2 regions of the Salinithrix halophila genome follow, and region 1 is predicted to be linked to the other one. Evidence: riboswitches for the same ligand, from Rfam matches in the RefSeq annotation. Region 1 holds a riboswitch; the other holds the start of a gene.
What was found. Region 1 has a riboswitch for lysine ahead of ACFOUO_RS02460 (aspartate kinase). Riboswitches for the same ligand answer to the same signal wherever they lie in the genome.

Region 1 (7,828 bases):
CAGTTCACGTTTCTTAATCCGGACTTGTCCCAGTTTGTCGGTTGGGACAATTATATGCGCCTGTTACAGGATAAACGCTTCCACACGGCGTTAAAGAACACCTCTTTTTATTCCCTAGGAGTGGTGCCGGTGCAAGTGAGTATTGCCTTGTTGCTGGCCCTGATCGTCAACAGCCGTCTCCGGGGGAAGACATTTTTTCGGGTGGCGTATTTCCTGCCCACAGTCACTTCTACCGTCGCCGTGTCCGTCATGTTCCTGTTTTTGTTTAAAAGGGATGGGCTGGTTAACGCTTTTTTGTCCCTCTTCGGGGTGGAGGGGCGCAGTTGGATGCTGGATATTGATTTTGCTTTACCCTCGATCATGTTGATGGCCGTGTGGACCACGGTCGGCCAATTCATGGTGATCTACTTGGCCGGGTTACAGGACATCCCATCCGATCTTTATGATGCGGCGGAGGTGGATGGGGCGGGCCCCTTCCGGCAGTTTTGGCACATTACGCTACCGCTCTTAAAGCCCACCACTTTCTTTATCGTGGTCATGTCGATCATCGGTACTTTTCAGGTGTTTGATCAGATGTACGTGATCTCCAAAGGGGAAGGCGGACCGTTGGATTCCACCCTCACGGTGGTACTGTATCTATACAATGTCGCCTTCAAAGATTTTGAGATGGGCTATGCATCGGCGATCGCGTTTTTCCTGTTTGCCGTTATTCTCGTCCTCACCCTGATTCAGCGCAAATTTTTCGGTGAGGAGACACGTATGTAAAGGAGGGGTTTCCATGAACCGCCTGTTGCGGATTTTATTCTACACCGTGGTGGTGGGATATGCATGTCTCACACTGGGACCCTTCCTGTGGTCCATTTACACCACCTTCAAAACGACGCCAGACATCAATCGGTTGTGGGTGCCGTTATCGGATCTCACTATCGCCAACTATGTCCATATCATTCTGAGTGATCAATATCCCTTTGCTCGCTGGTTTCTAAACAGTATCGTGGTAGCGGTGATCGTCACGGTCGGCAACCTCGTGTTCAATTCCATGGCGGGCTACGCCCTGGCGCGGATCGAATTTCCCGGTCGGACGGTGTTATTCTTAACCATTCTGTCCGTGATGATGGTGCCGGGACAGGTGATCCTGGTTCCGATGTATATCCTCTTGTCCAACCTGGATTGGGTCAATTCCTATGCCGGGCTGACAATACCGTTCCTGGTGCAAAGTTTCGGGATCTTTCTCATGCGTCAGTTCTTCCTGTCGGTTCCCCGGGAGCTGGAAGAGGCGGCCTTTCTCGACGGTCTCAGTCGTTGGGGGGTGTTCTGGCGGATCGTGATGCCCCTCGCCAAGCCTGCGCTGGCGGCCCAGACTATTTTCATTTTTATGGGAAACTGGAACAGTTTTATGTGGCCCAACCTGCTGGCCAGCACCAAAGATATGTATACAGTGCCCGTGGGCCTGAACACCTTGTACGGCGAGTATGACGCTTTCTGGAACAACATCCTCGCCGGCGCCATGTTTATGACCGTACCGGTAATTATTGTGTTTATCTTGTTTCAACGCCATTTTATTAAGGGAGTATCAACTACGGGCTTAAAGTGATGGGGTTCGGGTGGCGGGGTTGGTTCCATCATTTCCGTTCACAAGCTCCCTCTCTGACTGAAGGAGTACTGGTGACAGCCGGATGTCCATACGGTTCCCTTCTTTTCCCGTAAGAAAGGTGTTGTACTGTTTTTGTCGGTATGTTACCATCGTAAACAATTAAAAATACGGGCGAGAGCGAATGATTGAAAAATTTTACGTTTGCTTTTTTCGCTCGGGGGTAAGTGAACAATCGAAAACCCTCACGATTCACGTGTGAATAAGAGGTGCAAAAACCATCAGTATCCGTTGCGAGGTGCGGTGCCGAAGAACGGCGGAGAAAGGGGTTTATTGCCGAAGTCCGTCCACCCGCCGCGGGAGGAGGGGTTGGGTCCGTCACCGAACAGGGGCGGGACTGTCACGGGATTTTCCGTGGAGAGCTGATCACAGGGAGCGAGTGAGGCTGGTGTGTGCCGTTGGTTAAGGCGACAGCTGGAACTTCCTGCTGTGGCCTTTTCTTGTCTCAAGGGCCGCACCGTAAAAAGGAGAGGAGATTCTAACAGGAAAATGGGACTCGTCGTACAAAAGTTTGGCGGAACTTCCGTCGGCAGTGTGGACCGTATCCAAAACGTCGCGGAAAAAGTGGCTAGAACCCATGCTGAGGGTCACCAGGTTGTAGTGACGGTGTCGGCGATGGGAAAGACCACGGATGAGCTGGTCTCCCTGGCTCGGCAGATAAGCAGTCACCCTCCCCAGCGGGAGATGGATGTCCTCCTGACTACGGGCGAGCAGGTGACCATTGCCCTTCTTAGTATGGCTTTGCAGGAGAAAGGGTTGAAAGCGCGTCCCATGACGGGCTGGCAGGCGGGCATCCAGACGGATCCCATTCACGGAAAAGCGCGAATCGACCATATCGATACCCGCAGGGTAAAAGAATGCCTCGAGTGGGGAGAGATTGTTGTTGTTGCAGGCTTCCAGGGAGTTTCCGCCGAGGGAGAGATCACGACTCTCGGACGGGGGGGATCTGATACGACGGCCGTCGCCCTGGCTGCAGCGCTTCGGGCAGATCGGTGTGAGATCTTCACCGATGTTACCGGTGTCTTCACTGCTGACCCCCGGATGGCGCCCAAAGCAAGCAAGCTGAAGGAAATTTCCTATGAAGAGATGCTGGAACTGGCTAACTTAGGGGCGGGGGTTTTGCACCCGCGGTCTGTGGAGTGTGCCATGACCCATCAGGTCCCGTTGGTAGTCCGATCCAGTTTTGTTGACGAAGAAGGTACCTGCGTTAAGGAGGCGGACCAGATGGAAGAACAGATCAATGTGCGGGGAGTGGCCCACGATCTTCAGGTGGCGAGGATGAAAGTCCTGGGCCTTCCCAATCGGGCTGAGACGCTGACGACGCTCTTCACCCGACTGGCTAATGCTCACATCAATGTGGATATGATTGTTACCAGTGAACATGACGATGAGCGGATCGATGTGGCTTTCAGCGTTCACGAGGATGAAGGAGACGAGGCGCAAAGCGTGATCGAGGAGTACCAGGGTGAGTTGGGCTGTATCAAGGTTCTCTCTGAGACGGGCTTGGCCAAAGTATCCGCTGTGGGGGCGGGAATGGTCACCAATCCTGGTGTCGCGGCACGGATGTTCACATCCCTCTCCGAAGCAGGAGTCCGAATTAAGATGGTTTCCACATCGGAAATTAAAATCTCTTGTGTCATTCCTAAGGGACAGGCGGAAAAAGCGGTCCGGGAGCTCCATACGACTTTCGGCCTTGATGTAGAGGAAGAGGCGCTTGCCGGCGTCGTTTCATAAGGAAAGACGAAACGTATAAAAAACTGGGAGGGACTCCATTTCCTTCCCAGTTTTTTCTATGCTCTCAATCAAATAAAAATTGGCCATTCCTTGCAGGACTTTTTTTATAGAAGACGGAATATAGATAAAAGGGCTGAATGCTCGTTCAACCGGATTACGGGTCATTATCTCTTCGGTCCTGTCGGGGACGAGCAGACGGCACGGAACCTGGTGAACCTCAATGGTCGCTGGGGCCCATTTTTCTCAAGGGGGTTGTGAAGCAAATGTCAAAGAGGTGGACCAGTTGGATTGCAATCGGATTGGTACTCAGCATGGCTTTCTTGGCGGCTTGTGGGAGCGATGCCGGTAAGGGAGCTTCAGATGAACAAGTTCTCACTGCAGGGATGGTTGTAAGTGAGCCGCCAAACTTGGATCCGGCAAAAACAGAGGATTCTCAATCTGGCTTGATCGCCCGCCATGTGATGGAAGGGTTGGCCAATATGGATAAAGAGGGTGAACCGACACCGGGGATCGCTGAGAAATGGGATGTGAGCAAGGACGGAAAGAAAATCACCTTCCATCTGCGCGATGCCAAATGGTCCAACGGGGATCCGGTGACAGCGGGGGATTTCGAGTACGCATGGAAGCGAGTGCTCAATCCTGATACCGGTTCCACCTATGCCTATCAGCTGTTCTACCTGAAAAATGGCGAAAAGTACAACAAAGGGAAAGCCAAAGCGGATGAAGTCGGGGTAAAGGCCGTCGATGATAAGACGCTGGAAGTGGAATTGGAAAAACCGACACCGTATTTTATCTCGCTGACTTCCTTCTACACCCTGATGCCCGTCAACAAAAAAGTGGTGGAGAAGAATAAAAAATGGGCCGCCAACGCCGATACCTTCGTGAACAACGGAGCGTTTAACTTGGCCGAATGGAAACATGATTCCAAGATCGTGTTGAAAAAGAACAAGGATTACTGGAATGCGGACAAAGTGAAGCTGGCTCAGATCAACCTGCCCTTTATCGGGGAAGATAAGACCGGCTACCAGATGTTTAAAGCCGGTGAAATCGACTATGGCGACAAGACGATTATCCCTGCTGACATGATGGGAGACCTGATCAAAAAAGGCGAAGTGAAGAGCGTTCCGGAATTGGCCAGCTATGCCTACGAATTTAACGTGAAGGAAAAACCCTTTACCAACGAGAAGATCCGGAAAGCCTTCGCGATGGCCATGGATCGGAAATCCATCGTCGAAAATGTTGCGCAAGGGGGTCAACTCCCCGCCAATGGTTGGGTCCCCCGTGGAATGCCCGATTTTGCAGCTGAGAAGGATTGGGTACAAGCGCATGACACGTACTTAAAACCCACCGCCCAAGCCGAAGAAGCGAAGAAGCTTCTGAAAGAAGGAATGAAGGAAGAGGGCTGGGATAAGCTTCCGCCAGTTACCATCGATTACAACACAGATGAAGGACATAAGAAGATCGCTGAAGCAATTCAACAGATGTGGAAGAAAAACCTCAATGTTAATGTAAAACTGCGCAACTCCGAGTGGAAAGTGTATTTGGAGAAAAAACATACCGGAGACTTCCAGGTCGCCCGCTTCGGTTGGCTGCCGGACTATGTGGATCCGATGACCTTCCTGGATATGTACACGACGGATTCCGGTCAAAACGATCCCAGCTATAGTAACAAAAAATATGACGCATTGATTAAGAAAGCCAAATCGACAGCCGACCAAAAAGTCCGGATGGAAGCTCTGCACAAAGCGGAGAAGATCCTGATGGAAGATATGCCGATTGCCCCCATCTATTCTTACACGCACAACACGATGCAAAAGGAAAATGTGAAAAATGTGATCTACAAGAAAGATGGCCACACGGACTTCCGTTTTGCTTACCTGACTGAAGAGTAACCGTATAGGCAAGTGGCACTCTCAGTTTTGGTGCAGGAAGAGATCACCCCGATGGGGTGGTCTTTCCTTGCTTATAATCAAGCGGGAGGTGGATTGCAATGCTTCGCTATATTGGAAAGCGCTTAGCCGTTATGTTGACGACCTTATGGGTAATCTCTACCTTGACTTTTATCTTGATGAACTGCATTCCGGGAGATCCCTTCACCTCGGAAAAGAAACTTCCGGAACAAACCTTGAAAAATTTGAAGGCAGCTTATGGTCTGGACAAGCCGCTGCCGATGCAATATGTAGTTTATATCAAGAACTTGGCTCAAGGGGATTTAGGGTTTTCCATCAAAAACACGAACCGAACCGTCAATGATATGTTGAAAGAAGGATTTCCCGTCTCTGCCCAGTTGGGGTCGCAGGCCTTGATTCTCGCTATTTTTGCCGGAATCGTGATGGGAACGGCGGCTGCTCTGAAACAGAATAGGTTGCCTGACTATACCCTCATGGTTTTGGCGGTAATCGGTCTCTCGGTGCCCAGCTTTGTGATTGCTCCCCTGTTTCAAAAATATTTTGGGTTGAAGTGGGAGCTCTTGCCCATTGCAGGGTGGGGGGAATTTGACAAGACGATCTTGCCTGCCATCGCCCTCGCTTTTACACCGCTAGCGCTGGTGACACGGTTGATGCGTTCCAGCATGTTGGAAGTGATCGGGCAGGACTATATCCGGACTGCACGAGCCAAGGGGCTGCCTCCCTGGCGTGTCATCAGTTCCCATACCTTGCGGAATTCGATCATTCCCGTGGTGACACTCATCGGTCCCTTGGCAGCAGCGATTCTTACCGGGAGCTTTGTCATTGAGAAAATCTTTTCCATACCGGGCATTGGAAAATATTTTGTTGAGAGTATCACCAATCGCGATTATCCGGTGATCATGGGGACCACCATCTTTTTTGCCGCCTTTTTGATTACAATGAATTTCTTAGTGGATTTGGCTTATGGGCTGATTGATCCCCGGATTAAAGTCGGCAAGAGGGAGGCATAACGAATGGCGATACCCGCAGAAAGGTTTGAACAAGCACCGAAACGGGACCTTGAAGCAGAAACGATATCGAGACCCAGTGTCAGCTATTGGCAAGATGTATGGAGAAGGTTGCGTCAAAACAAATTGGCCATGATCGGACTCGGCATCATTACTTTGCTTTTGGTCATGGCGATCGCGGGCCCCTTTATGCTCCCATACACCTATTATGAGCAGGATCTCGGGGCTGGGAAAAACCTGGAGCCCTCCGCTTCCCATTGGTTTGGTACGGATGACTTGGGCCGGGATGTTTTTGTTCGGACCTGGCATGGTGCACGGATTTCTTTGACTATCGGTGTGGCCGCAGCTCTGATTGATCTGGTAATCGGGGTGATATACGGGGGTCTCTCCGGGTATCGAGGAGGGCGCACGGATGAGATCATGATGCGGATCGTGGATGTCCTATGGGGGCTTCCCTATCTTCTCGTGGTGATTCTGATCCTGATCGTTATGGATAACCCGGGCTTGATCCCCATCTTAATCGCACTCACGGTTACCGGTTGGTTGAATATGGCACGGCTGGTCCGCGGCCAGGTTTTGCAAGTAAAAGAGCAGGAATTTGTGATGGCCTCCAAAACCCTTGGTGCGAGCACCCGTCGGTTGATGACCAAGCATCTGATTCCTAACACCTTGGGTCCGATCATTGTCATACTGACCTTCACGGTCCCCAGTGCCATTTTTGCCGAGGCCTTCCTCAGTTTCTTAGGGCTTGGTGTCCAAGCGCCCATCGCGAGCTGGGGAACCATGATCAACGACTCCTTAGTAGTTGTCCTATCCGATGAATGGTGGCGGCTGTTTTTCCCGGCGTTCTTTTTAAGCTTAACCTTGTTGGCTTTTAACGCTTTGGGTGACGGCCTGCGGGACGCCCTGGATCCAAAGATGCGAAAGTGAGGAGGGAGATCCATGAAAACGATTCTAGAAATCAATGACCTGCATGTATCCTTTCAGACCTATGCCGGTGAAGTGAAAGCCGTTCGCGGGGTCAACCTCCGTCTGGAGAAAGGAGAGACGCTAGCTATTGTAGGGGAATCGGGGAGTGGAAAGAGTGTCACTGCCCAGTCTGTCATGCGTTTGATCCCCTCCCCGCCAGGTCGCATCAAGAAGGGGGAAATCCTTTTCGACGGCCGTGACTTGACTAAGGCTACCGAAAAAGAGATGTTCAAGATTCGAGGCTCGGAGATCGGAATGATCTTCCAGGATCCGATGACTTCTCTTAATCCGACGATGACGGTGGGACGGCAGATCACCGAAGGGTTGATGTGGCACCAGAAGTTCAGCCAAGCAGAAGCGAACAAGCGAGCAGTGGAGATGTTGCGCTTGGTGGGGATTCCCACGCCGGAAAGACGAGCCGGTCAATACCCCCACCAGTTCAGTGGAGGTATGCGGCAACGGGCGATGATTGCCATCGCCCTCGCTTGTAACCCGAAAATCCTGATCGCTGACGAACCGACGACCGCCCTGGATGTAACGATCCAGGCCCAGATATT
Region 2 (7,828 bases), on a different contig from region 1:
CTACCGATCAATCAAAACACCCTCCTTCCATGCCCTGAAGGAGGGTGTTTTCTACCGTTCCCGCTAACCAATCACTCCACTCCCGATAATTTCTACTTTCACTTTGGTTTGGAATTGAACCTTGGGATAATCCCGTGTCCACTTCTTTTTCTTCCATACTTCGGGGTGGTAGGCGATCAGATTTCTGCCAACGCCCAAGGCGTCGCAGTGTGCCGCTTGTGTCTTCCGAATCATTTTCTTCGCCTTTTTGGTCAATTTTTTGGACAAAACTTGATTCAGCCGTTGTACCTGCTTTTCATCGGCCATCCGGTTCGGAAAGTATTCGGGCACCGACACCTTTAGATACAAACCGACATCCGCAATGATCTTCCCGTCGGGTTGAACCTTCACCTTCAATGTATGCTTGGACTTCGCCACGTCAATCGTGATATAGTTGGCCGGATTTGACGGCAGGCCGGGGTCTACTTTTTCAGTAAATCGGGCAACCTTTCCCTGTTTCCCCAGGGCGAGTAAATACAACGTTGTCTCATCAGGAGCCAGGATACCGGTAAGGTGGTGACCGTGAAACATCGCCGATCCCTTAGCGACAACCTCTCCTCCCTCCTGTTTAATGTAAGGGAGCAGAAAGTCCCTTCCTGGGTCGAGCATAATCGGACGGATCGATTGCAGGCTCTCTTCCGGAAACACACTCAATTGCTCTTTGCTCGTCACTTGATCGTACAGAAATTCACCAATCAGTTGATTCCCCACCTTTTTCATCCGCAGAATGTCTCCCCCTTTCCCGTCCACTACCGCCACCTTCGTGTTGATCGGATCTTTGGGGTCACGAAAAAAAACATCGAAATACGGATAAATGTCGGTTTTGGCAAGGGATTTTCCCAGCAAGAGAACCTGGGCCTTATAGACACGGTAACTGCCGGAGATTTTCCGGGCCAAGGAATCCGTTGCATCCCTGGGTGAGTCCCCGAGGGCGGAATAGACTTCATTAACGGGTTCCCCCTGTTCCGTCGTCGGCATATCCCGGATGGTAACGGTTTGCATCATCTTTTCTCCAGGAGCACGGTCAAAGGCTAAAGCATACAGCAATCGCGCATCTTTGAGTAAATCCTGATCCCAGCACCCTGGCAGGAGAAGGAGGCTCATCACCATCAGCAACCGACGGATCCACTTGTTCACGCTTCCCCTCCCCCTTTCTTTTTCCGAAAGATCGCCAGCAACCACAACAAAACGGGGAGCCCTCCTACAAACACATACGTAGCCTGGTCGATCCCTTTGCTTAAGGTATCGACTTCCGCCGGCGTTTGAGGTAGGAGAGCGACAATCCCACAGATTACAGCGGCGTAGAGGACCGCTTTTTTATGGTTCCCCTTGTGAAAAAGATAGCCCAGCCCGTTGGCACCGGCATAAATGTAACTGAAGATGGAGGCGGCTACATTGGGAAACCATAAGGATAGAAAGATCAGGTCTGCGCGATCCACCACCTGAATTTGAAACGTCTTCAACATAAATAAGACGGGCTCGGGAGTGACGGCCAGTTCCTCCGGGGCAAAGTAAATGAGGCATGAAAGGGTTACAAAGGTATAAAAGAGGGTAACCAAGCCGACAGCCAATGAAACGGCCTTCCATTTTCCGCCGCTCTTTCCTTCCACAAAGGGGTAAATCACCAGCAACATCTCAAAACCATACATAGCTGTCACCGCTTGTTTGGCACCTTTTGCGATATTCCCCCACCCGGCTTCCTGGATGGGAAGAAAATAAGTAAAGTAGTCAACCTTCGGATACCCATATGCGATCAGCAAGAAAAACAGGGGAACGAGGAGAGAAACCAACAAATAAAACCGGGCTATGGTCCTGAGGCTTTCCCGTACCAGATAAGCTGCAGCAGTAACCACCAACACGACCAGAACCCAACGGGGAGTTTCCGTCAACATCCACTTATTGATAATCCCTGCTGCCCTCACCAATACAGCTCCCCCGACCACTAAAAAATAGACCACGTAAATAAAAGCAACAGCTTTTCCGGGAAAACGGCCAATGATCCGAGGCAGGGCATCATAGATCGTTGAACTGGGAAAACGCCGCATGAGTAACCACATCACTAAAATGAGGAGTTGCGCGGCGATTCCCGCGATCAGGACGGAAATCCATCCGCCACCTTTCGCTACAAATTGAACATCATGAGCCAGAGACAAAATTCCGGTTCCTATTTGCGTTTGCAAGATAAAAAAAGCAAGCTGCCCCTGGGTAATTCTACTTTTCTCGCTGATCACGCTGATTCCACTCCCTCGAGTAGGCTTGCTGCTTCTTTCGTTGTGGATGCGGATCGTGGGGACGTTGATTCATTTGCCAGATCGGCGCCCGAAAAAGGACATCTTTCATGTCCTTCAAATGAAGGGGGGCAAGAGGAGCCAAATAAGGTGTGCCGAAGGATTGCAATTTACATAGGTGGATGATGACTATCATCAACCCGAAGCTGATCCCGATATATCCCAGGGTGGCCGCTGCGATCATTAAAGGAAACCGAAGCAAACGGATTGCCGTACTCATCTCATGGGAGGGGACCAGAAAGGAAGCGATGGCCGTCAGGGCAACCACGATGATCATCGAATAGGAAACCAAACCTGCACGCACGATTGCATCGCCGATGACGAGACCGCCCACTATGCCGATGGTCTGACCTACCCGGCTGGGTAGACGAACCCCAGCCTCTCGAAGTAGTTCAAAGATCAATTCCATCAGCATCGCTTCGATCAGAGGCGGAAAGGGAACCCTCTCCAAGGTGCTTTTAATGGTAAAAATCAAGTCAATCGGCAAAATCTCCGGGTGAAAGGAAACGGTGGCGATATATAAGGCGGGTAAATGGGTGGCGATCAAAAAACTCATTAGGCGGATCGCTCGAACAAACGAACCAATGATCCAGCGACCGTGGTAGTCGTCCGGGGATTGGTAGAAGGCATACAGAGTGACCGGTACAATCAAGGCTGTCGGGCTTTCTTCAGAAAGAATCGCCACTCTCCCCTCCATCAGATTGGCCACCGCCCGGTCCGGCCGCTCCGTGCTAAGTTGCTGAGGAAAAGGAGACCAGGGATTATCCTCAGTGAATTCCTGGATGTAACCAGGGGAGATCACCGAATCGGAAGAAATGGACTTCATTCGCTTCTCGATCTCCCGGATCAAGTCCGGATTGGCCAGATCCCGCATATAGACCATGGCGAGCTTTGTTTTGGTCACTCTTCCTACTTCGATGAAACGGACCGTCAAATGGGGGCTCTCGATCCGTTTTCGAATGCTGTAAAGATTGATAGTCAGTTGCTCCACAAACCCATCATGAGGTCCGCGGACGACGCTTTCGTTTTCCGGTTCACTCATACTCCGCGCGTGAGTAGCATTCGTACCCAAGGTAAAAAACGAGCGTTGCCCGTCCAGGAGCAGTACCGAATGACCCGCGATGACGGCTTCTACAGCACTCGCCAGGCTCTTTTCCTCCTGAAAATCCACAGCGAGGAGATTCTCTTCCAAATCCCCTTCCGGCTCCTGGGACAAGGGCTTTACCACATCCCGACGGATTAACTGAGTGTCCGTCAGGGAATCGATGTACAGGATCATCCCATCCCGGCCGTTAAAACGGATCTTTCTTTTCTTGAGATCCTGGCTGTGAAAGAGGGTTTCCTCAATGTACTCCACATTCTTTTGCAAAGACTCGTCCAGTTCTACTTCCTTTTTCGACGTGGATTGGGAACGCTTTTTACGATTCAGAGACAGCGGTCGTTTCCTCTTTTTCATGACGTTCCCCTCCCTTTCGCTACTACCGTCCATGTGAGGCAGTTTCTCTTAATATGACCCGATAAGATGCCGATATGCCTCAAACCAAGGCCATCCAAAATAAAAAACCCGGCCCATTCCCCAGGGCCGGGTACCTGCTTCCTCTTATTCTTATTTTTCCTCGTCGAACCGGCATTCCATAAGCGGAACTACCTTCGTTTTCTTCACCCACTTATAGCCGAGCCACAGGATGAGGAAAAGGGGGATACCGATGTAAGCGACGAGCAGCCCGTACCAGTCGACTCCCCCGCCGGTAAAGGCCGACCAGTTCTGCCCGGCAATGACGATCAGACAGAGGGCGAAAGCGAACAACGGGCCGAAGGGGAACCATTTAGCTCGATAGGGAAGCTTAGAAGGATCCCTGCCCTGAGCCACGTACGCTTTTCGAAAACGGTAATGGCTGATCGCTATTCCCAACCAAACGATGAAGCCGGACAGACCAGAAGCATTGAGTAACCAGACATAGACTGTCCCATCCCCAAAGATGGAAGCAAGGAAGGCCAACATGCCGATAACGGTAGTGGCGAGCAGGGCAAACACAGGGATTCCACGGCGGTTTACCCGGGCGAATAGTCGGGGAGCGTGGCCTTCTTTGGCCAGGTACCACAGCATCCGAGTGGAGGCGTACATTCCCGAGTTGCCCGCAGATAGCACTGCTGTCAGAATCACCGCGTTCATCACTGAGGCGGCAAAAGCCAGGCCCGCTTTATTGAAGACGATGGTGAAAGGGCTAACCGCGATGTTTCCCAAGTCATCGTTCACCAACTTAGGATCCGTGTAAGGAATGATCAGGCCAATGATTAAAATGGCGAACACATAGAAGAGCAGGATACGCCAGAAGACCTGGCGGATGGCACGCGGGATATTCTTACGGGGATTTTCGCTTTCCCCGGCAGCTACCCCGATTAACTCCGTACCCTGAAAGGAAAAACCAGCCACCATGAATACGGCCAGGATGGCAGCCCATCCTCCATGGAAGGGGGCGTCGTTCAACGTCCAATTATGAAAACCGACAGCCTGACCTCCCATGATTCCAAAAATCATCAAAACGCCAACGATGAGGAAAATGACCACCGTTCCCACCTTAATAAAGGCGAACCAGTATTCCGCTTCACCGAAACCGCGGACGGAGAGGAAGTTCAACCCGACCAAGATCGAAAGAAAAAGGCTGCTCCACAAAATTGAAGACGTATCAGGGAACCAGAATTTCATTACCAGCGTGGCTGCTGACAAATCGGCGGCGATAGTAATCGCCCAGTTATACCAATAATTCCATCCCATAGCAAAACCGAGGGCCGGGTCGACAAAACGGGAGGAATAGGTGCTAAAGGAGCCGGAGACGGGCATGAAAGAGGCCATCTCCCCCAAGCTGGTCATCAAAAAATAGACCATGATTCCCACAGCAACGTAGGCAGTCAGTGCCCCGCCGGGGCCGGCTTCATGAATGGAGCTTCCACTGGCTACAAACAGCCCCGTCCCGATGGCTCCACCAATGGCGATCATCGACAGGTGGCGGGACTTTAAATCTCTCTTCAACCCTCCCGAAGATGCTCCGTTTTCCGAAGTTACTTGCATGGATGATTGCACCCCTCTTTTTTATTTATTGCAGAAGATTCAACAACCCTTTCGCTATCACCTTTTTTGGCAAATACCCACGCGATAGATAATAGAAAATACCGCCGAAAACGATCTTCGACGGTACTGTGCAAACCACATCACCTTCCGCGAAGATAGCGCACCACGGCAGCAGCGAGAGCCGACGTGACAGTCCTGTCCCTTGTCGGAAACAGGCCCAGCCTGACCGTCCGGAGACGACAGCACAGACTTCGGCGGCTTTCCCTTTCTCCCGCGTTCCTAGGGAACTCCGTCCCTCCTGCGGGTTACTAATGAAAACCGCAACCTCTACCTCACCTTACAGCGATGAGGATTTCGTCATCATTCGATTGTTGACAATCGGTAACCAGTATAACGAATGGAAAAAAGGTTGACAATGGGATGTTTTTCCGTCCCGGGATGCTGGTATTCTAGTTACCAACAAAACGATTTGATGGCACCCCTGAGCCAACTTCCGCCGCTTCCCCTCTAATCACCTACAAAATGGGCCATAAACGGGCAATCTATGGGGCTTCTCCCCTGCCTAGTTATTCATCAACCCGTCATTTACGATCAGGCAACGACCGTACTCTGGATGAATTGGAAAAGTCTTAACGGCTTACTTTGAGGATTTCTTCCCTTTGACGATTGATCCCGCTTCAAAGGGATACTATACTGTGAACATCCGCCTATTTCCTAAGTCCCAGTATTCAGACCAAGAAAGGATGATCGCCTTTGTCCAAACAACAGATCGGTGTTATCGGCCTGGCCGTCATGGGTAAAAACCTGGCCTTCAACATCGAGAGCAAAGGATTCTCCGTCTCTGTTTACAACCGGTCACCGGAGAAAACGGAACAGGTTTTGAAAGAAGCCGAAGGCAAAAATCTGAAGGGTACTTTTAGCCTGGAAGAATTCGTCTCCTCTCTGGAGACACCTCGCCGCATCCTGTTGATGGTGAAAGCCGGGGAAGCAACGGATAAAACCATCGAACAACTGAAACCCCTCCTGGATAAAGAGGATATCCTGATCGACGGCGGCAACGCCTATTTCGAGGATACGATGCGGCGCAACAAGGAGCTGGAAGACGAAGGGATCCGCTTCATCGGGGCAGGGGTCTCAGGCGGCGAAGAAGGGGCTCTCAAAGGCCCCTCCATCATGCCCGGCGGCCAAAAGAGTGCCTACAAGCTGGTAGAGCCGATCTTGACAGCCATCGCGGCCCAGGTAGAGGGAGAGCCCTGTACCACATATATCGGTCCCGATGGCGCTGGACATTACGTAAAAATGGTCCACAACGGGATCGAGTACGGTGACATGCAATTGATCTCCGAAGCTTACCACTTAATGAAAGAAGGACTCGGCCTTTCCAATGAAGAACTGGCCCAGGTCTTCGCCGAGTGGAACGAAGGGGAATTGGACAGCTACCTCATTGAAATTACAGCAGACATCTTCACCAAAAAGGATGAAGAGACCGGCAAAGCGCTCGTCGATGTTATTCTGGATACCGCCGGCCAGAAAGGAACGGGAAAATGGACCAGCCAGAGCGCCCTCGATCTGGGAGTTCCTCTCTCCATCATCACCCAATCCGTCTTTTCCCGTTTCCTGTCTGCGATGAAGGAGGAACGGCAGAAAGCTTCCCGTATTTTGCGTGGTCCCGACTCCGGCATCGCTACCGACGACAAGAAAAAATGGATCGAATCGATCCGCCAAGCCCTCTACGCCAGTAAAATCTGCTCCTACGCCCAGGGTTTCGCCCAGATGCGGGCAGCATCCAATGAATATGACTGGAACTTGGACTACGGTAGCATCGCCATGATTTTCCGCGGTGGTTGCATCATTCGGGCGCGCTTCTTGCAGAACATCAAAGAAGCTTACGACCGGGAACCTGCTCTCACCAACCTGCTCCTCGACTCCTACTTCCAAGAAGTGGTGGATCGTTACCAAACCTCCTGGCGTAAAGTCGTCGCCCTTGCCGTTCACAGCGGCATCCCTGTCCCCGGCATGTCCGGTGCTCTGGCCTATTTCGACAGTTACCGCCTGGAGCGCCTCCCTGCCAACCTGCTTCAGGCACAACGGGACTATTTCGGTGCCCACACGTATCAACGGGTGGACAAGGAAGGGACTTTCCATACCGATTGGTTGCGCAAATAAGCCCCGCGAATCCTATCATCATCCTTTTGAAAAGCAAAAGCGATGGCCCCCTAAAAAAGGGGCCATCGCTTTTTTTATGAGGGCTTTCTTCCGCATTATTGCCTTCGCGCGAAATCGACAAAACGGAATTTATCCGGTCGATGGCGGGATTCGGTGTACTGGAAAAGTTGAGCGTCCTCGAGGTGGACGTAGTTTCGAACGACAACGATCAGCTCATGGCGGGTCAAGTCGAGGAGGGAGCTGTCCTCTTCGGTCGCTTCCTCGA

Region 2: it holds a riboswitch for lysine, as region 1 does, so the genes downstream of both, ACFOUO_RS16135 (amino acid permease) here and ACFOUO_RS02460 (aspartate kinase) in region 1, are expected to answer to the same signal.

What each region holds. Positions count from the first base shown of each region.
Region 1 covers NZ_JBHSAP010000007.1:49,455-57,282, reverse strand. Annotated here, with positions in the region: gene ACFOUO_RS02470 (carbohydrate ABC transporter permease) at 1-765, shown strand, start outside; gene ACFOUO_RS02465 (carbohydrate ABC transporter permease) at 779-1,594, shown strand; lysine riboswitch at 1,848-2,024, shown strand; gene ACFOUO_RS02460 (aspartate kinase) at 2,141-3,385, shown strand; gene ACFOUO_RS02455 (peptide ABC transporter substrate-binding protein) at 3,649-5,277, shown strand; gene ACFOUO_RS02450 (ABC transporter permease) at 5,376-6,305, shown strand; gene ACFOUO_RS02445 (ABC transporter permease) at 6,309-7,232, shown strand; gene ACFOUO_RS02440 (ABC transporter ATP-binding protein) at 7,245-7,828, shown strand, end outside.
Region 2 covers NZ_JBHSAP010000018.1:620,656-628,483, forward strand. Annotated here, with positions in the region: gene ACFOUO_RS16120 (Ger(x)C family spore germination protein) at 64-1,176, opposite strand; gene ACFOUO_RS16125 (GerAB/ArcD/ProY family transporter) at 1,173-2,270, opposite strand; gene ACFOUO_RS16130 (spore germination protein) at 2,251-3,762, opposite strand; gene ACFOUO_RS16135 (amino acid permease) at 3,934-5,397, opposite strand; lysine riboswitch at 5,546-5,735, opposite strand; gene gndA (NADP-dependent phosphogluconate dehydrogenase) at 6,151-7,563, shown strand; gene treR (trehalose operon repressor) at 7,659-7,828, opposite strand, start outside.